Regions from separate parts of the Streptococcus halotolerans genome, predicted to be linked through region 2. Evidence: predicted binding sites of a transcription regulator. Region 2 holds the regulator's gene; each other region holds the start of a gene.

Region 1 (6,700 bases), 1.0 Mb from region 2:
TCGCTGAACCACCACCAAGTGCAATGACAGTATCCGGTTGGAAACGATTGAAGATTTCAAGCCCTTTATAAACTGTGTTAGTTGATGGGTTTGGCTCAACATCTGAGAAAATTTCAATTTTTGGATCATTTGGATTGAGTTCCAATTGTTTGCGAACAAGATCCGCATAGCCAAATTGAACCATCCCTGGGTCACAGACCAACATCACTTTTTCAGCTTTGATTTGACGAAGGTAGGTGATTGAGTTTTTTTCAAAGTAAACTTTTGGTGGCAATTTGAACCATTGCATGTTATTGCGACGCTTTGCCAATGTCTTAACGTTAATCAAGTCGAATGCCCCCACGTTGTGTGAAATTGAGTTGTGTCCATATGAACCACATCCTAGTGTCAATGATGGGATCATTTCATTATAGATGTTACCAATACCACCTTCTGCTGATGGTGAGTTAACAAGCACACGGCAAGCTTTCATACGGATTCCATATTGGATTTGAAGGTCTTCGTCTTCGGTATGGATAACCGCTGTGTGACCAAGTCCACCTAAATCAAGCATTGCTTCAGCTTTGGCAAATCCATCTTTAACACCTTTTGATTTGATAAGTGCAAGGACTGGTGACAATTTTTCACGTGACAATGGGTAATCTGGTCCAGCATCTTTGATTTCTGCAAGCAGGATTTTAGTTCCTTTTGGCACTTTAAGACCGGCTAATTTGGCAATTTCTTCAGCTGACTTACCAACAATTTTAGCATTGACAGCTGTTTTAGCTTCGTTAAGGACAGCTGCTTCCAGTTTTTCAAGATCTGATTTCTTAGAAATGACCACACATTGATGGGCTTCAAATTCAGCTTTAACTTCATCGTAAACGTCTTCATCAACGATAGCTGCTTGCTCTGAGGCGCAAATCATACCGTTATCAAATGATTTTGAAACGATAATATCATTAACAGCACGCTTAATTTTAGCATCAGCTGCGATGTAACTTGGTACATTACCTGCACCAACCCCAAGAGCAGGTTTACCTGTTGAGTAAGCTGCTTTAACCATGCCAGGTCCACCAGTTGCAAGCACAGTTGCTACTTTAGGATGATTCATCAAAAGTCCTGTTGCTTCAATAGAAGGTTGATCAATCCATTGAACACAGTTTTCAGGTGCTCCAGCTTCGATGGCTGCATCACGAACGATACGTGCTGCCTCTGCTGAAGATTGTTGAGCTGATGGGTGGAAAGCAAAGACGATTGGGTTACGAGTTTTCAAAGCAATTAAGGCTTTAAAGATTGTTGTTGAGGTTGGGTTTGTTGTAGGTGTCACTCCGCAGATAACACCAACAGGTTCAGCAATCGAAATGAGACCCGCTTCCTTATCTTCTGCGATGACGCCAACCGTTTTATTATCTTTAATAGAGTTCCAGATGTATTCTGAAGCGTACATGTTTTTAATCGCTTTATCTTCATATACACCACGACCTGTTTCATCAACAGCCATTTTGGCTAAAAGCATGTGTTTATCAAGTGCAGCAATCGCAGCTTGATGAACAATATGGTCTACTTGTTCTTGTGTGAAATCAGCCATAGCATCTAAGGCTACAACCGCTTGGTCTGCCAAACGATCAATCATCGCTTGAGTGTCAGTCACTTGAGCTGTTTCTGTTACTTCAGTTGTTTTAGTCACCATAATAGACTCCTTTAAAGACATTAACTTTTTATTGTTAAATGTTTCACAATTATTTTTATGTGTTAATTATATCACAAATAAACATCTTGTAAAGAGTTTTGTGAACTTTTTTTCAAACTTTTTTTTGTGTTCCTCAATTTATGTCCCAAAAATGCTTTCATAGCAAGGATTTAACGCTTTAAAATAATTTAAAAACAAACCCTTCCTAATACTTATTAGAAAGAGTTGTGATTAATGGTCGTTATTTAACTTCAATTTTAGCAATAATCCAGTAATACACGGAAATAACTGCTAACAATGCCAGAGCCCCAATACCTTTGTAAGCAAATTCTGGCAGTTGTGACAGCGCCTCAAATATTCTTGGCACACTATCATGCAACACTAAGCCAAGGGTTGCCAAACCTATTCCGCCTAAAACATAAATGGCGAAGAGAACGAGGAGAACCTTCCATCCCCATTTGTAAATAGCAAAACCAAGGATAGCTATGATAAAACAGCCAGCAAAATTTCCCCAGAACTCTGACAAAAAAGTTTGCCCTGATGGTAACTGCTCACTTTTTGATATTAATGAAAAGAGGGTCGCTACTGCAATCATTATAGCGTAAGCAAAGAAATTAATGATGAAGTAGTTCTTACGTTTATTGCCAAATCTCAAGGTTGAGTCAAAGTCCATCATACCATCAGCAAGTAAGATGATGATTAACCAAATTGTCAAAATACTCGAAATAAGCCACATGCTGCCATTTAGCCAGCTAATATTTTCCATATTAAACGAGCTATTATCGCCAACAAATAAGGTTAGACCAGCAAAGACAGTTACGATAAGACCAAAAACAAGCATAATCAACGCTGCTATTTTTAAATGGTCTAGGAGTTGCATTCCCCTTAATGTTAATGTTCGTTTCATAATTAGTCCTCCACCAAGTAATTAAAGAGTGTCTGTAAGTCATAATAATCCACTTTTCCACCTTGACCAGTTACTTCTTGAATATCCTCTTCAGTAACCGTATCAAAGAGATAATTTTCTGTCATACTGCCTAACTGACGCTGGTGAATGACACGTTTATTAGGAAGACTTGCATTACTAATGCGGACTGCTCTTTTTTGAATGTCTTCAATATCGTCATCCATTATTAACGAAGTATCTTTAAGCATGATGACATGCGATAAGTAGTTTTCGACTTCTTGGATGAGATGGGTAGATAAGATAATGAGACGCGGATACTGAGCATAATCCTCTAACATAATATCAAAGAATTTCTGACGGTTTACAGAGTCTAAGCCATTGGTTGGTTCATCAAAAACTGTTACTGTTTCACGAGTCGCAAGTCCTAAGATATTGTAGACTAATGTCTTGTTACCGGTTGATAATTTTTTGATTTTAAGTTTGGGATTAAGCTTGAACTGTGCCAGGAGATCCGTAGCATAGTCACTATCAAACTTAGGATACATGCTCGCATAATAGCGCAGTAAGTTGGTTATCTTTCCTTGGAAGATGGTATTATTGTCAGCCACAGCACTCGTAACAAAGACAATATGAGCTAAGTCAAAACTGGTACTAATACGGCCATCGTATGATGCAATCATATCGTTGATGATCTTCATCATGGTCGTCTTTCCCACACCATTTCGACCAAGCAAACCATAAACACCTGATTGATCTTTAAAATCTAAATCAATGTTTTGCAAAACAACTTTTCGACCATACTTTTTGGTGACCTTCTCTAAATTAAGCATCCTTCTCCTCCTTAATCATCTCTATTAGGCGATCTAGTGAAATATCCAATCGCTTAGCTTCCTGTAAAAAGGCTGGAAGCATCTGCTGACTGAAAGCTTGCTGTCTCTTGGCGATAATCAAATCCCTCGCCTCTGTGGTGACATACATGCCCACCCCCCTTTTCTTATATAAAATGCCCTGGTCCACTAGGTCCTTTAATCCCTTACCTGCCGTTGCGGGATTGACCTGCATCATTTTGGCAAATTCATTGGTCGATGGAACCTTATCATCAACCTTGAAATGCCCACTCAAAATCTCATCTTCGATCATTTGTGAGATCTGCATGTAAATAGGAACCGATTCATTCACATCTACACCTACTTTCTTTTATCTTCAATAGCCAATTACTTTTGTAGTTAATTACTCAACTAACTAACATATATTTTTAGTATAAACCAAAACTAAAAAAATGACAAGTCTCTTCTTCAAAAATTATCACTAACGTCAAACCGCGGAATCATATCTCAATGCACTTATCTGAAAGGGTAACTCTTAGGGTTCAAACAGTCTATTTTTGAGTGATTAGTATTTTTAAACAAAAGAAAAAACAATGTCAAAGTAGAAAAGTTCCTAGATTGACATTGTTCATAAGTTTTATTTTTTAGCAGGTTGCTTAGCTACTTTTGCAATGGCTTTTTGAACCGTTTTAACGTAGAGGTTGGCACCTGCTGTACTGGTATCTGAATAGTGAACACCATCAGTGTTACCCCAGATTTCTGGGTGGTTAATGGCTGCCTTGTACCAATCCGCAACTTCAACGTATTTATATTTTTTGGCCAACTTCAACTCATAGTCTCTCAGGGCTTTAACATCTCCCATTGCTTTAGCATTATATGGTGTTACAAAGACTAAACGGTGTCCTTTCGGTAGGGCCTTGATGTATCTCTGAGTTTCAGCTTCGTAGCCAGCTGTTGAATTCACACCAACAGCGATGACGACTGTACTTGACATGGTGCCAGTTTTCGCCTGATTTTCAAAGATGGCAAAAGCATCTTCAAAGTTTCGGCTGACAGCAGCATCCAGCTGTACCTTAGGCATTATTTCCTTAAAGGCGTTCTGTGAACGAAGAGCAACAGAGTCTCCAATGACCGTGACATCACTCAGAGCATCGACGTCTCCCGCAGTGACCATGTAGGATCGCGTCAAGCTAGTTTGTGATTGTTTAAGAGAATTGACCAAAAGCTCTGATTCAAATTGACCAACTTTCGGTGCTGTAGCACTAACAATGACCAGCACAAACGATAAGAATGTACCTATTCCAACCAAGGTTTTCCAGTAGGGTTTCAAGTCTATTTCTAAACCGAGGATATGAGGAATTTTCCCAGCAATAAATGGCTCCAAAATATAGAAAGAGAGGGTCGAAAAAAGAATAGAGAAAAACATGGTTAGAGTGACTGCCAGCCAGTTAGGAACAAGTTGGCTAAAAATCACATAGAAGGGCCAGTGAAATAGGTAAAGTCCGTAACTAATATCCGCAAAGAAGGTAATGACCACTGGTTCTTTGGCATTTGGAGTCTTTTCATGTAAGATACGAGCTGCGTAAATCATTGTTGAGGCAAAAAGAGTTGCCAAAATAAAACCAAAAAGGAAGGTTAAGATATTATTGAAATCCAGTGCAAAAGTTAGCAGTAACAAAAGCAAAAAACTACTCGCCATATAGGCGACAACACGGTTAAGTGACCAGAGTTGGCTGTTTCGTTTGAAACGATGGGTAACTTCTGAAATTCCAGATATGGTTGCAAAGATTGCTCCTAGATAAAAAGCAAAACTATGACTAATGGTCGAGTAGTAAATTAGCGACAGGTTATCTGTGAAGAAAGCTCTGATGAACATACTCAAAAATCCCAGTCCCAAAAGGACTGATGAAACCATGAAAATCATCCCTCTGAACTTAATTGGTGTCAGATTACGCTTTGAAAGCAACCAGATTATCAAGGCCCAGAGAATATAGAAATGCACTTCAATAGCCAGACTCCAAGTATGGACAAAAAGATGAGGGATAAACTGACTTTCGTAACTGCTACCTGTAAAAATCTCGTAGAAATTAGTCGTAAAACCAAGTGCTGCTGCTACTTGTTTACCAATATCAGCGACAAAATCTGACTTGACTAAAAACGTAAAAGGAATCGTTACTAAGACCATTAATACCAAAGGAGGGACGATACGATAGAAACGACGTTTTAAAAAACCAATGATATCAAAGGCTTCTGACCGGCTGTATTCGTCAATGACTAAGGCTGTGATTAAGAAACCAGAGAAGGTAAAAAAGACATCAACCCCAATAAAACCACCTGGAAATTGCACTTTAAAGAAGTGGTACAAAAGAACTAATAAGAGGCCAGTCACTCGAACTAGCGAAAACCATTTTATTCTCATTTTTGATAAATTCCTTGCTTAAATTCCCCTTTGTAAGTCTTGCCAGAACTTGTTTTCAAAGCGCCTTGGCCATCTGCCTGCCCTTTTTTAAACTCGCCCGAATAAGACCAACCTTTAGCCGCCGTATAGGTGCCTTGTCCATTAAAGACACCATTTTTAAATTGACCTTGGTAACTATCCCCATTATCGTAGGTTAGCTTCCCTTGTCCATTCATTCGGTTATTAGCGACATCGCCATTATAAATGATTCTATGATTATCATACGTCAAAGTTCCCTTGTGTTTTAGAGGGATCAAAAAGACACTTAGACCTAGGATAATAATAAAGGCAACGGTTACAAGTTCAATCGTCGCTCTTGTCAATTTTATTTTTTTAATATCTTCGATGAGCTGTTTCATAGTGTTCTTTCCTCGTTTAGGATAATTCTTCCAACCAAGTTTGGCAGCCTTTACGGATGAGGGTATGGGTCTCTTCAAAATCACCTGTATACCAAGGATCTGGCACACCACTGTCACAAAAGAGGTGGATTTTGTTGTCAAAGCGTCCTGCAGAAAGCTGACGTAAGTCCGTCACATTCTGCTCATCCATACCAATAATCACATCAAAATAAGCCAAATCGTCTAAAGTCACCTGCTGAGACGTTTTGGAAGGATCATAGGTATAGCCTTTTTCTTTAAGAATCGCTTGTGTTCCTCTGTGAATAGGATTACCATGTTCCCAAGAAGACGTCGCACGACTCTCGATCTGCCAATTCGCATCGACAAGAGCCTTCATCACAAACTCAGCCATGGGACTGCGGCAAATATTACCAAGACAAACAAAACATACTTTTTTCATAAGAAACTCCTTAGTAACATTATAACAGAAAAGTAAAC
Region 2 (6,700 bases):
TAAAGAACCGTTAGCTTCTGAATATGTCTATTTTCGTCCAGACTTACTTCTATTCACCTATCTTCACTTGGCTCCAGCACTTGAATTAACCACTGCTTTGCTGGATGGTGGACTAGCTGCCGTAGCCTATGAAACAGTCGTTGACCGTGGCAGACTACCTCTTCTTAACCCTATGAGTGAAGTTGCAGGACGTATGGCAACTCAAATAGGTGCACGCTTCTTGACGAAGATTGAGGGTGGCTCTGGAATTCTTTTAGGTGGAGTGCCAGGTGTTAGAAAAGGCCGTGTCGTGATTATCGGAGGCGGTAATGTAGGGGTTAACGCAGCTAAGATGGCTGTCGGCTTAGGAGCAGATGTTACTATTTTGGACGTTAATCCAACACGTCTAGCACAACTCGATACACAATTTGATGGTAAGGTTCAAACCTTGATGTCAAATACCCTCAATATTGCAGAAGCTGTTGCAGAGGCTGATTTATTGATCGGAGCGGTCCTTATTCCGGGAGCACGCGCTCCTAAGCTAGTGACTAAGGAAATGGTAGCTACCATGAAACCTGGCTCAGTGATCATCGACGTTGCTGTCGACCAAGGTGGAATTATTGAAACAGCTGACCGAGTGACGACACATGATGCTCCTACATATGTAGTTGATGATGTGATTCATTATGCCGTGGCAAACATGCCAGGCGCTGTCGCAAGAACATCGACACTTGCCTTGACAAACGCGACATTACCGTATGCGCTTGAGTTGGCTAACAAGGGTCTTGAAACAGCAATTGCTGAAAATCCTGCCCTTCGATCAGGCCTCAACATCTATCATGGAAAATTGACTAATCAAGCTGTTGCCGAGGCCCATGATTTACCCTATCATGAAATTTAAGTCTTCAATGATGAGCTAGGAACATAGCTATTTGGAAGCATTAAATGTCATGGGTGCTAGGCTGCTACTTGAAAAGTATCAGTGACATCAATGGTTAAAAGAGATTGTATTGAGATAGTAATCAGTAAACTTCAATGATAGAGATCAATAATTTGGTTATTCAGACTTGAAAACATAGTCATTGGAATTAGAGAACTTCATTCCTTATCTTCGATTGGAAAAGCTAGGCAGATGCCTAGCTTTTTTGATATTTTTACGAATAGATAGATAGGACAATCAAATGACAAGGGGATTATTCTATGTATCACGTTACTATTCCAAATGAAGCGCTGTTACCTCGTGAACGTTTAGTTCAACTGGGGGCTGAAAAACTCAGTAATCAAGAACTACTAGCCATTTTATTACGGACAGGAACGAAAAAAGAGCCTGTAATGGCTCTGTCTCAAGCTATTTTATCAGAACTCAATAGTCTAGCTGATTTGCAGGAGTTATCACTACAAGAGTTACAAACGATTCATGGTATTGGTCTGGCTAAATCAACAGAACTCAAAGCCATGCTTGAATTGGCTAAACGAATAAATGCCTCAGAGACTAAACGTTCTGAGAGAATCATGGGAAGTCAACAAGTTGCCAAGAAAATGATGATAGAGCTAGGGAGGCAGAAGCAGGAGCATCTGGTTGTACTTTATCTAGATACACAAAATCGCATTATTGAACAACGTACGATTTTTATTGGCACCGTCCGACGATCGGTTGCTGAGCCACGCGAAATCCTTTATTATGCCTGTAAAAACATGGCAACATCCATTATTTTAGTCCATAATCACCCCTCAGGAACTGTTGATCCAAGTGAGAATGATTTACGTTTCACAGAAAAATTGAAACGTTGTTGTGATGATATGGGATTGGTCCTGTTAGATCATCTGATTATTGGAAATAAGGATTATTTTAGCTTTCGAGAAGAGTCTGACGTATTGTAAGCTTTATTGATGACAAAATCAAATAGGTTTGTGTCATCGGTCAAGGAGCTTTAGAAATGCTAGTTGTGATTGAACGCTTAGTCAGAGAGCAAGGTTTTCATTGAGCCATATCAGAAGTACCGATCTTTTGGTCTTAACTCACTCAATGATTGAAAATTTCATATGTTTGAGAGAATCAACAAAAAGAGCGATTGTTATTAGCAATCGCTTGTCAGATGTTAGGGTGATAATCTTAACTTAAAAAAGTAGATTATTGTCCTTTTCCTAGTAGAATTATCTGATTAATTATGGATACACTGGGAAAAGACATGGTCAGAAACAAAAAGATAACAGATTTATCATCAGATCCTTTATCTTCTTTTTAACACTTTGAAGGGCATTATTTTTTAAATACCTTCTTTAAAATGAAAGCTATAATCACGAGCCTTCGAAATTTTTGAGGTTAATTTTGTTTCTGGTTCATAAAGTAGAGAAGTGTCTGCAATTCGCTGGTAAGGTCTACGTATTGTACGACAACATCTTTTGGCACAGAAAGATGGACAGGTGAGAAGCTTAGGATCCCTTTAATACCAGCTTCGACCAGCTGATCAGCAACTTCTTGTGCTTGAAGGCTTGGAACTGTAAGGATAGCTGTTTCAATGTCAGTATCTTTGAGGGTTTCTTTTATGGTAGAGATTCCATGAATGGGAATACCATCTGGAGAACTTGTTCCAACGATTTCATTATCATCGCGGTCAAAGGCAATGGCAATCTGCATTTTGTTACGATCATGGAAGCGATAGTGCATAAGGGCACGACCAATATTTCCCACCCCAACTAGGGTAACGTTAGTGGTAGAGTGGTCATCCAGAATATCAGCAAAGAAATTCATTAATTTCTTAACATCATATCCAAAACCGCGGCGACCTAATTCTCCAAAGTGTGAAAAGTCACGACGGACGGTAGCAGAGTCAATTCCCATTGCGTCTGCGATTTGTTTAGAACTTGCTTTTTCAATATTATCAGTATAAAAACGTTTAAAAATACGGTAATAAAGTGATAAACGTTTGGCTGTCGCTTTTGGAATAGTTTTTTCAACAGACATGGCTGTCTCCTTTTCTAAGATGTACTTTAATCTTGATAAATACATCATTTGTTAAAAATGCTTTTACTTCCTTATTTTAAATAATCTTTGTGAAAAATGCAACTTTTATGTCTAGTATAGGTGTTTTTAAGTGACAAATAAACAAGATAAAGAGAACATGTGATTAGAACGCTCATTGTTCTAGAAAACTAGCAAAATAAAGCGAGAAGAACCTTTTGCCTGAGACTAATTAATCAGTAAAAGGTAAAAAAAGAAGCTAGGATAATATTTCCCAGCTTCAGTTTGATGTATTAGCTTAATCCTTTTTTATCAAGAGCGTAAAAGAGATTTCCGAAGTTACCAGAGTAGTCAATTTCCTCATCTTTGTATAGCACTTTTGTCACAGGAAAGTGATCAGAAATGCCAATCACACAAGACATCTGGGCTTGACGGTAGGCATCATAAGTCTCATAGTTAACTTCTTTTTCTTGTTTAGCATCATTTAGATAGGAAATGGTTAGCATAGAACCTCCTTATTGCTCTTTTTTGATAAAGACTTGACGTTCTACCAGACTATCCATTAGGAAGTAAAATTTATCTTGCAGTATTTTATGGTCATCAGATTTAAAGATGTTCACTAAACGAAGACCAGATTGATCAGTAATATTGAGTTTAAAACCAGTCAATTCCTTATGGATAACAATTTTTAAGAGGAACCCTTGACCGGAGTTGGGGACTTCCTCCAAAAGACGACTCAGTTCATAATGACCAACTTTGTTTTCTGAAAAAGTTAAATCTTTGAGGGTATATTTTTTGATGTTTGGGTCAATCGCATAGGTGTATTGACAATCTTTTAGTGAAATTGATTTTTCAAAAGCCATTCTAGTCTCCTAATAATGATTTTAGTAGGTTAGCTAAGCCAATAACTTCCTCTTCAGTATTTAATTCTGAAAAGCTGATTCGGATGGATTCTTGAAGCTTAGGTGAGTCCGTTCCATATTTGGCAGCCAAAACGTGACTAGGATCAACTGTCCCTGCTGTACAAGCTGAACCAGTAGAAACAGAGTATCCCTGTAAATCAAGCTGTGTTAAAAGGATGCCATTGTTGGCACCTGGAAAACCAATATTTAACACATGTGGCATTGCTTTAGTATTGGTATTTAAATAAAAATCCAGTCCAGCTAACTGTTCCAAGAAAACATGATTGAGTTGGGTCACCTTATCCCAGTTTTCATCTAGATGCTTATGGCTATCAGATAAGGCCTTGGTCATGCCCGCAATACCGATGAGATTTTCAGTGCTGGCGCGATGTTTCTCTTCTTGTTCTCCGCCGTGTAGGAGGGGGTCAAACAGCATCCGATTACTAAACAGGATACCGACGCCCTTAGGTCCATGAAACTTATGAGCTGAGATAGACATGAAATCAATGCCTAGTTTCTCTGGTTCTAGAAGGATTTTTCCAGCCACTTGAACGGCATCAACGTGAAAAGCAGCTGGGTGGTCTTTTAATAAGTTACCGACGTCAGCAATTGGCAACATGTCTCCAGTCTCATTGTTGGCGTACATGAGACTAACCAGAATAGTATCTTCTCGCAAAGCACTTTCTAAGTCTTCAAGACGAATGACGCCATTAACAGGCTGCAGGTAAGTCACTTCGAAACCAAAACGTTTTTCCAAATACTCCAGAGTATGCAATACAGAATGGTGTTCGACAGCTGATGTAATAATATGCTTGCCATTTTTCTGATGGGCTAGGGCATAGCCTTTTAAGGCAGTGTTATTACTTTCGGTGCCTCCAGAAGTGAAGATGATATTATTTGGAGTTGTGCTTAGAAGTGATGCTACTGTCTGTCGGTACTCTCTTAATTTTTGACTAGCTAATCGGCCATGCGCGTGAATACTCGATGGGTTTGCTAGCTGGAGTGTCATTGTTTGTGTCATCTCAGCGATAACAGACTCTGTTAAGGGGGTAGTTGCAGCATTATCCAAATAAATCAAAATGTATTAATCCTCGTCTGGGTGAAATGTAAAGAGTGGGCTAAGTGGTTGGCGTTTTTGGATACGAACAATGGCATCGGCAAACAACTCACTAGCTGTGATGTATTTTGCATTGCTAGGGACACGTTCTTTTGACAAAACAGAGTCTGTTAAAAGAATTTCTTTGATAGGAGCAGCTTCTAGAATATCGGCAGCTCCACCAGCAAAGAGACCGTGACTTGATACAGCGTAAATGTCAGTGGCACCACCGCGCTCAACAATTTTACTTGCTTCTGCGAAGGTCTTACCAGTGTTTAGAATATCATCAATAAGAATTGCTTTTTTACCAGCAACATCACCGATGATGTAACCTTCTTCACGATGGCTATCGTCTTCTTGCGCATAATCAATGATAGCGATTGGTGCGTCAAGGTATTCTGCTAGGCTACGAGCACGTTTGATACCAGAATTTTTAGGGCTGACAACAACCACATCTTGGCCTGATAGTCCTTTGTTGATATAGTGTTCTGCAAATAAGGGTGTTGTGAAGAGATTATCAACCGGGATGTTGAAAAATCCTTGAACTTGAACAGCATGTAAATCAAGGGTGACAACACGATTAACGCCAGCTTTAACCAGCATATTAGCCACTAATTTAGCTGTAATAGGTTCGCGAGACGCAGCAACACGGTCTTGGCGTGAATAACCAAAATATGGCATAACAACAGTGATTGAATTAGCACTAGCGCGTTTGCAGGCATCAATCATAATAAGCAATTCCCAAAGATTATCATTAACAGGGAAGTTGGTAGACTGAATGATGTAGATATCATCACCACGAACACTCTCTTCAATATTAATCATAATCTCACCATCAGAGAACTGACGAGAAGAAAGTTTTCCAAGAGGAATGCCTGAGGCTTCAGAGATTTTTTCAGCGATATCATGATTTGATGTCAAAGAAAAAAGCTTCATTTGAGGGGTGGCGTTGTTTTGTGCCATGACAAAATGCTCCTTATATAATTAGTACACATATATTTTACCAAAAAAAGCCAGAAAAATACATGGAGACTAACTGTTTAACCAAGGCATAGGCATGAAACGATTATTTTCAAATGATAGCATCGTTAATAGTCGATCATTTTGGGATTTTTTAAAGTAATAGTTTGAAAAACGGTACCTATCGTTGAAATACTAGAACTTTAAAATACAGAAAGTGTTATTTTTCCACTAAAAGTTTTTCACACGTTTGGCTTGACTGTTTAACCCTTGAGGACTAAACAATAGAAAATAAAATGAATTAATGACAACATTTTGTGACAAAAACACCGAAACGAGAAGTTAGTAATGCAAGAGATTAAAGGGATTCATCACATTAGTGCCATGGTTGGTGATTTAGAGAACTTGGTCAGGTTATTGTTGAGATAGCAACGAAACTCTCGGGACTTATGATTGATAAAACAATCAAAAATTGTGGAAGAGCCTTCGGTTGCCACAAAAATAGGAATTTCGCCGTAAAGAGATTTAAAACAGGTTACCTAGACTAAAGTAATGATGATGAGAAGGACTACGAAAAAAAGAGCTGAAGGGGTTCTGGCTCTTTCTTATCGTCTATTTTGAAGGGTTGCTACAAAGCGGGCGACCTTGCTTTTAGCGTATTTAAAACTGATATTATGAGACTCAAGGTAATCGTCAAAATCTTTTTGACCTTGTGTAGCGTCTTCAACTTCCAGTTCTAGTTCGTAATCGATGCGATCGGCATAGTGATTTTTATCTAAGGCAAGGAGGCCAATTGGTAGG
Region 3 (6,700 bases), 450 kb from region 2:
AATGGTCAGAAAGTGGCAGTTACCGTGTGGTCACCAAGTGCAGATCAGGTCTCACTAGTGGTCTATGATAAGGTGGACCAGAGCAAGGTTGTCGGACGAGTAGCCATGGTTAAGGGGGAAAAAGGTACTTGGAACGCGACTTTGACAAGCAATAGTGGTTTAGGTATTACGGACTATCGCAGCTATTACTACCATTATGACATTAAGCGAGGTGATAAGTCTGTCTTAACTTTGGATCCTTATGCCAAGTCTTTAGCGGCTTGGAATAGCGATTTAGCAGAGAAAGATCCCTCTTATAAGATAGCCAAAGCAGCCTTTATAAACCCAGCAGAAGTCGGACCAAAAGATTTGACTTATGCTACTATTCCAGGCTTTAAAGACCGCAAAGATGCGGTGATTTATGAGACCAATGTTCGTGATTTTACATCTGATCAAGCGATTGCAACTAATTTGAAGTCACAGTTTGGAACTTTCTCAGCTTTTGTGGAGAAATTGGATTACCTAAAACATTTGGGCGTGACCCACATTCAGTTGCTGCCTGTCCTTAGTTATTACTATGTCAATGAACTCAAAAATGCAGAGCGGATGGATGAGTATGCTTCCAGCAACAGCAATTATAACTGGGGCTATGATCCGCAAAATTATTTCTCTCTAACAGGTATGTATTCAAGTAATCCGACTGATCCGAGTGCGCGCATTGCAGAATTTAAAGAACTGGTCAATGAAATTCACAAGCGTGGTATGGGAGTCATCTTGGATGTCGTCTATAATCATACGGCGAAAACAGCTATTTTTGAGGATTTAGAGCCAAATTATTATCACTTTATGGATGCCGATGGTACTCCAAGAACCAGTTATGGAGGCGGTCGTTTGGGAACGACTCACTATATGAGCCGTCGGGTTTTGGTGGACTCGATTAAATACCTAACTGACGAATATAAAGTGGATGGTTTCCGTTTTGACTTAATGGGAGATCATGATGCTGAAACCATTCAAAAAGCTTATGATGCGGCGAGAAAACTCAATCCAAATCTGATGATGTTAGGTGAGGGTTGGGTGACTTATTCAGGTGATGAAAATAAACCTGTCCAGCCAGCAGATCAGTCTTGGATGAAATCCACTAATTCTGCGGCAGTATTTTCAGACGATATTCGCAATACGATGAAATCAGGTTACCCTAATGAAGGTACGCCTGCCTTTATCACAAATGGTAAGCAGGATATCGAAAAAATCTTCCGTAATATCAAGGCACAACCAACGAACTTTGAAGCAGATGATCCTGGTGATGTCATCCAGTATATCGCAGCGCACGACAATCTGACCTTGTTTGATATTATCGCCCAATCTATCAAAAAAGATCCTGCTAAGCCAGAAAATGAGAAGGAGATTCATCGTCGACTCCGCCTGGGGAATCTCCTGGTCTTGACCTCTCAAGGGACACCATTTATCCATTCAGGTCAAGAATACGGTCGAACCAAGCAATTCCGTCATCCAGACTATCGCACACCTGTTTCAGAGGATAAGGTGCCAAATAAGTCTCACCTTTTGACTAATGAAGATGGTAGTCCATTTGATTATCCATATTTTATTCATGATTCCTATGATTCGAGCGATGCGGTCAATCATTTTGACTGGAGCAAGGCGACAGACAGTACAGCTTATCCTGAACATACAAAAAGTCGTGCCTATACAGCAGGCTTGATTGCTCTTCGGAAATCAACAGATGCCTTCAAACTCCCATCAAAAGAGGAAGTGGACAAACGGGTGACCTTGCTGACAGAAGCAGGCAAAGACGGTGTCGAAAAAGAAGACCTCGTTTTAGGTTACCAGACTGTTGCAAGCAATGGCGATGTCTATCTGGTCTTTGTCAATGCCGATACTAAGGCGCGTAACTTTACAGTTGGCCAATCTCTGAAGGCTGCAGCCGTGCTAGCAGATGGTAACCAAGCAGGTACTAAAGCTATTCAAGTACCAGAGGGTGTACAGATCACCCAAAATGGTTTGACCCTTGCGCCACTGACCGCAACTGTTTTGCGGATTGCAAAAGAAGATGTGCAGGTACCACCGAGTGGAGAAAAGATTGTCAAAGGGTCAGTCATTATTGAATATCGTGATATTAACGATCGTATATTGAAAGACAATGCCCTTGTTCACTATAATGCAGCGGTCGATACTGCCTATGATGCGGAAAAATCCGAACATAAAACACAGACGATTGTGGGCTATGATGGCAAAACTTACAAATTGGTCCCAGCGGGAACTTACAAGGTTGGAGAGGTAGATGACAATAGTCATTTAGTATCATCAGCTCCTACAACTGGTCACGTGGTAGGAAATACTACCCTGATTGTTACCTATGTTTACCAAGAAGTCCTAGAGTTATCGGAGACTCCAGACGATTCACAACCAAGATGGCAGACAGATCCTCAAAAACCGTTACCGTCAAGTTCTATTCAGGAATCCAAAGATTTAGAGACGCTAAAAGTAAGTGAACCGTCACAACCGCAAGACGAGTTAGGATCAATAAACACAGAGCGTCAGAAAGACCTACCAAAAACAGGTAGCGAGTCTTCAGCGACAGGATTCTGGTCAGGTATCTTATCACTCGTAGTAGGACTAGCCGTCATTAAGAAAAATAAAAAGACCGAGTAATGCACTCTTGCCAAAATAGTCTATACTAAAAGTGTTTCATTTTAGAGATTCTTTACTAGCTATGCTTATGAAGTTGATAAGATGATAACAAATGAACGAGATAGTTTTTTCTGTTAAACAGAATGCTATTTTGTTCGTTTTTTTATTTTTTGTCAGGGGGTGTTCCTAGACGTTATCCGAGAAAGTGGTGCACAGGGGAATGCCGTTTCATGAGATTTGACTGGTTGGGCTGACTCATAACCTTGGAACAGGCTGCCGGTCCACATCAGTAGTTTTGATTTTTTGGGGACAGACATTCAAAAGCCCTATCATTTCTGCAGTGGGGTAACCTAGGACAGACATGATAGAGCTATTTTTTTAGATAAGTTCTTCAAGAAAAGCAAAGAAAAGTGTGAGAGCAAGAAGGTCAGCAGAACCACCGGGACTCAGATGACGATTAATCAAGATGGTATTATATTCCGAAATAGCTTTTTTCAAAGCTGCATCAGATAAATGGTGATCCAGAAGTTGCGCAGCTTCTTTTTTGACCGTTTGCCAGGCTGCAATGCCTCCCCTGTGGATAAGATTACCATCTTCGACAAAAGTCATGAGATAAAGTAGCAGTTTTAACTGGACGTCGTCCTTTGGTCCCCTTTGTTGTATCTCATGTCTTAAAAAAGGAAGGGCTTTTGTTATCACGGTTGGAAAACCGGCACTAGCTTCTCCACGAGGACCTGTTATGCCATAGTCTAAATAAAGTCTTTCGCCATAGCTTAGATGTTTTTTAGTTTCTAAATCTTTCAAATCCATGGCTAAAACGTCTGAACAAAGTTCAGCAGCGACTTGGCCTATGGCGCAGCTATCTTCTTTAGAAAAGCGATAATCTTTGGTTAGGTTTCGTCCAGTTTGAGCTAGCCATCTGCCTGTTGCCCCTAAGATAACGGCTAACGAAAAATTAACCCCTTTATGAGTATTGATACCCTTTGTTACCGTAAACATGGCTTTTTCAGCTGCAATCCCAGTTTGCCTTAGTTGCTGAAAGACTGCTTGAGGGGATTGATCGCTGGTATCAAAACCTATGGTCAAATAGGACTCAAAGAAGGGTGCCAGAGAAAGAGCGCTATCTATGAAGGTTTGAAAAGTCATATCGTCATGAGCACCATTGTCAAAACGATCCACCAAGCCTGGTTTTGGGCTAAGGGAAACTTCGTAGAGTAGTGATTTGAGAGCAGCGCGGCTAATGTTATCGAGGAGTTTTCTAGTCATTTGGGTGAGCATCCATCTCTTGTAGGATAAAGGTTAGCGAACGGTCGAGGTGCTGGTGCGTTATTTCCGTAACTTTTTCAGCATTTTGGTCTTTCATATGATGATAAATGTCCCAGTGTTCACTCAGAGCTAGTTGACGACGTTCCGTAGATGAGATTGAAATTTCTCTAAAGTAAGTTAGGTAGGTTTGGAGCTCGCTGACAATTTCCCTTAAGCGGACCATACGACTTTTTTCATAAATACAGTTGTTAAATTGGTTGAAATTGTCTAAAATCTGCTCAACATCGCCATCAACGATAAAAGTTTCGCAATCTGTTAAGATAGCTTTCATATCGTCAAAATCATCTGAGGACATTTTCTTCATAGCTGTTATGCTAGCCAAGGTATCTAAAGACTTACGAATTTCAAAAATTTCCATAGCATCTTCAATACTGACTCCTTTAACAATAATCCCTTTCTTGGGGATGTGCTCGACCAATTTTTCTTCTAAAAGTTGAGCTAGCGCATAGCGGATAGGTGTTCGGCTAATGTTTAACTCCAGTGAAAATTCTTTTTCATTGATCCGACTTCCAGCAGGAATTTCGCGTAGAATAATAGTCTTTCGTAGCGCTTCATAAAAGAGCTGTTTTAAGGGAAGATTTTGATTGAGATCTAGATTTGCTTTAACAGATTCGATAATTGGGTTCATAAGGTATCCTTTCTATCTTTTTATTATAACGAAAATCTATAAAAGAGTGTGTATTTTTGAAAAGTGAGAGCTCAATAACAACCATCATTTTCAAAGAAAGTTAAAAAAATCACAAAAAACCATTGACTTAAAACGGTTTCAAAATTATAATAGTTACTGTAAGTAGCTACTACATTATTAAAAGGAGTCCATATGTTGGTACAAAAAATGAAACAGTTCGGTTATACAGAATCTGAAACCAATATTTACCTTAGTTTGATTGAACATGGCCTGATGACTGGATATGAAGTTAGCAAAAAATCTGGTGTTCCAAGGTCCAAGGTATACAATTACTTAGAAATATTGGTTAAAAAGGGAGCCGTTCTAGTTAATAAAAGTGAACCTAAAATGTACTCAGCCTTATCGCCAGAGGAGTTTGTGGGAATGTTAAAACACTCAACCCTTAGCGATATTGACTACTTAGATGAACACTTGTCAGATATTAGAAGGAAAGAAGCAGACACGCTTTTGTGGCAATTAGAAAGTAAAGAGTCCGTTTTATTAAAAATGCTGTATATGATTGAGCATGCACAATCGAGCCTTTACATTCAAATATGGGATGATACACTTACGCCATCTATTACAAAAGCTTTAGAAGAAGCAGAATCGCGTTTAGATGACTTCGTCTGTATTTTATTCAGTGCAAGTGGGCGTTACAACTTACCCTTCAAACGTTTTTATCAGCATGGTTTTGAAGATGAAAAGCGTAAAGACATGGGTGGTCGTTGGGTGAATTTAGTCTGTGACGATGATATTATTTTATTTGGAACGCTGGATGACCACTGTGATGTCATCTGGACTCACAATGTTGCTATGCGTCTGTTAGCTAAAGAGTACATCAAGCATGATGCCTACACCTTGAAAATCATTCAAGAGCATGGCGTTGATTTGCGCAACGATTATGGTGAAAACTTTGAGGGGATTCGCGATATTTATTAGTGGAGTTACCCTATGTTATTTAAAAATATATTATTATTACTTGTTGTTATTGTAAATGCTTATTTCACTGTTATTTTGATAGCAGATTTATTAAAGCATAGACATGAAGTCATGGCTGAGGAAGCCAGTACCTTGGCTTTACCATTTAGCAGTGCGATAATGTTCTTCTTATCAACTATTGGTATTTCAGACTTTGCAATTAGTACCAGCTTATATCCTAAATTGAACTGGACTAGTGTTAAAAAATTACCTGGAACTTTAAATACCCAATGTACTATACCAGTTGCTATTATGGCATTAGCCTATATTACTAATATTAAAGTCGGTATTATAACCCTTGTGACCTGTATTATCAGCCAGATGATTGGTTCTTATTTTGGAGCGAAATTAGCTGTCAAGCTACCAGCAGATAAGTTAAAAATTTCAATTGGTATTGGTATGATTGTTGCGGCGCTTATTATCTTTGGTGGAAAATTTGGGTTATTACCTGGAGGTGGAACAGCAACAGAACTAACAGGTATTAAACTGGTGATAGCTGCTGTTGCCTTGGCAATTTTTGGCGCCTTAAATAACATTGGTATTGGTTCATATGCGCTCACAATGATTACCGTGTATTTGTTAGGTTTGAATCCAGCAGTTGCTTTTCCAATTATGATGGGTTCTGCCACTTTCTCAGTACCGGTAGGCAGTGTGCAATTTGTTAAATCCGGTGAATATAGCCGAAAAATCACCTTGTTTACGTCAACATTTGGCGTGATGGGTGTGCTTTGTGCAGTTTTTATTGTTACACAGCTAAATACTGAACTATTACAATGGTTTGTAGCATTTATACTCCTGTATAGTGCTTATGGTATGCTAAAGGAAAAAGTCTAAGAAAGGAGAATCTAAACATGCTTATTCTAACAAAACAAGATATTCAAGAATGCTTCTCAATGAAGGATGCTATTTTAGCAGCCAAAGAAGCTTCTCAGCTTTACTCTTCTGGAAAGGCAGTTGTGCCACTTCGTACCAATTTGGATGTTAAGCATTTTCAAGGTCAAAGTTTGTATATGCCAGCTGTCACCGAAGGAAATCAAAATGCTCTTGGTGTCAAAATTGTATCGGTGTATCCTAATAATATTGAAAAAGGCTTGCCAT

The links. Region 2 encodes Rex, which represses fermentation and respiration genes when NADH is low (regulators of the CRP and FNR family bind a similar motif). Its sites were predicted from a motif close to TTGTGAANTANTTCACAA; they were not measured.
Region 1: adhE (bifunctional acetaldehyde-CoA/alcohol dehydrogenase) is a predicted target of Rex. The motif match lies at 1,704-1,721, and genes of this name have one in related genera.
Region 3: A2G56_RS04040 (TrmB family transcriptional regulator) is a predicted target of Rex. The motif match lies at 4,683-4,700, and genes of this name have one in related genera.

The regions. Positions count from the first base shown of each region.
Region 1 is NZ_CP014835.1:1,495,519-1,502,218, forward strand. It holds gene adhE (bifunctional acetaldehyde-CoA/alcohol dehydrogenase) at 1-1,672, opposite strand, end outside; gene A2G56_RS06820 (hypothetical protein) at 1,914-2,579, opposite strand; gene A2G56_RS06825 (ATP-binding cassette domain-containing protein) at 2,582-3,409, opposite strand; gene A2G56_RS06830 (GntR family transcriptional regulator) at 3,402-3,758, opposite strand; gene A2G56_RS06835 (acyltransferase family protein) at 4,044-5,825, opposite strand; gene A2G56_RS06840 (MORN repeat-containing protein) at 5,822-6,223, opposite strand; gene A2G56_RS06845 (low molecular weight protein-tyrosine-phosphatase) at 6,240-6,662, opposite strand.
Region 2 is NZ_CP014835.1:463,098-469,797, forward strand. It holds gene ald (alanine dehydrogenase) at 1-880, shown strand, start outside; gene radC (RadC family protein) at 1,180-1,860, shown strand; gene A2G56_RS02120 (redox-sensing transcriptional repressor Rex) at 2,303-2,944, opposite strand; gene A2G56_RS02125 (DUF4649 family protein) at 3,235-3,447, opposite strand; gene A2G56_RS02130 (DUF1831 domain-containing protein) at 3,457-3,804, opposite strand; gene A2G56_RS02135 (cysteine desulfurase family protein) at 3,806-4,921, opposite strand; gene A2G56_RS02140 (ribose-phosphate diphosphokinase) at 4,928-5,902, opposite strand; gene A2G56_RS02145 (CYTH domain-containing protein) at 6,505-6,700, opposite strand, start outside.
Region 3 is NZ_CP014835.1:916,399-923,098, reverse strand. It holds gene A2G56_RS04055 (pullulanase) at 1-2,652, shown strand, start outside; gene citG (triphosphoribosyl-dephospho-CoA synthase CitG) at 3,010-3,897, opposite strand; gene A2G56_RS04045 (GntR family transcriptional regulator) at 3,890-4,585, opposite strand; gene A2G56_RS04040 (TrmB family transcriptional regulator) at 4,778-5,563, shown strand; gene A2G56_RS04035 (sulfite exporter TauE/SafE family protein) at 5,576-6,436, shown strand; gene A2G56_RS04030 (ornithine cyclodeaminase family protein) at 6,454-6,700, shown strand, end outside.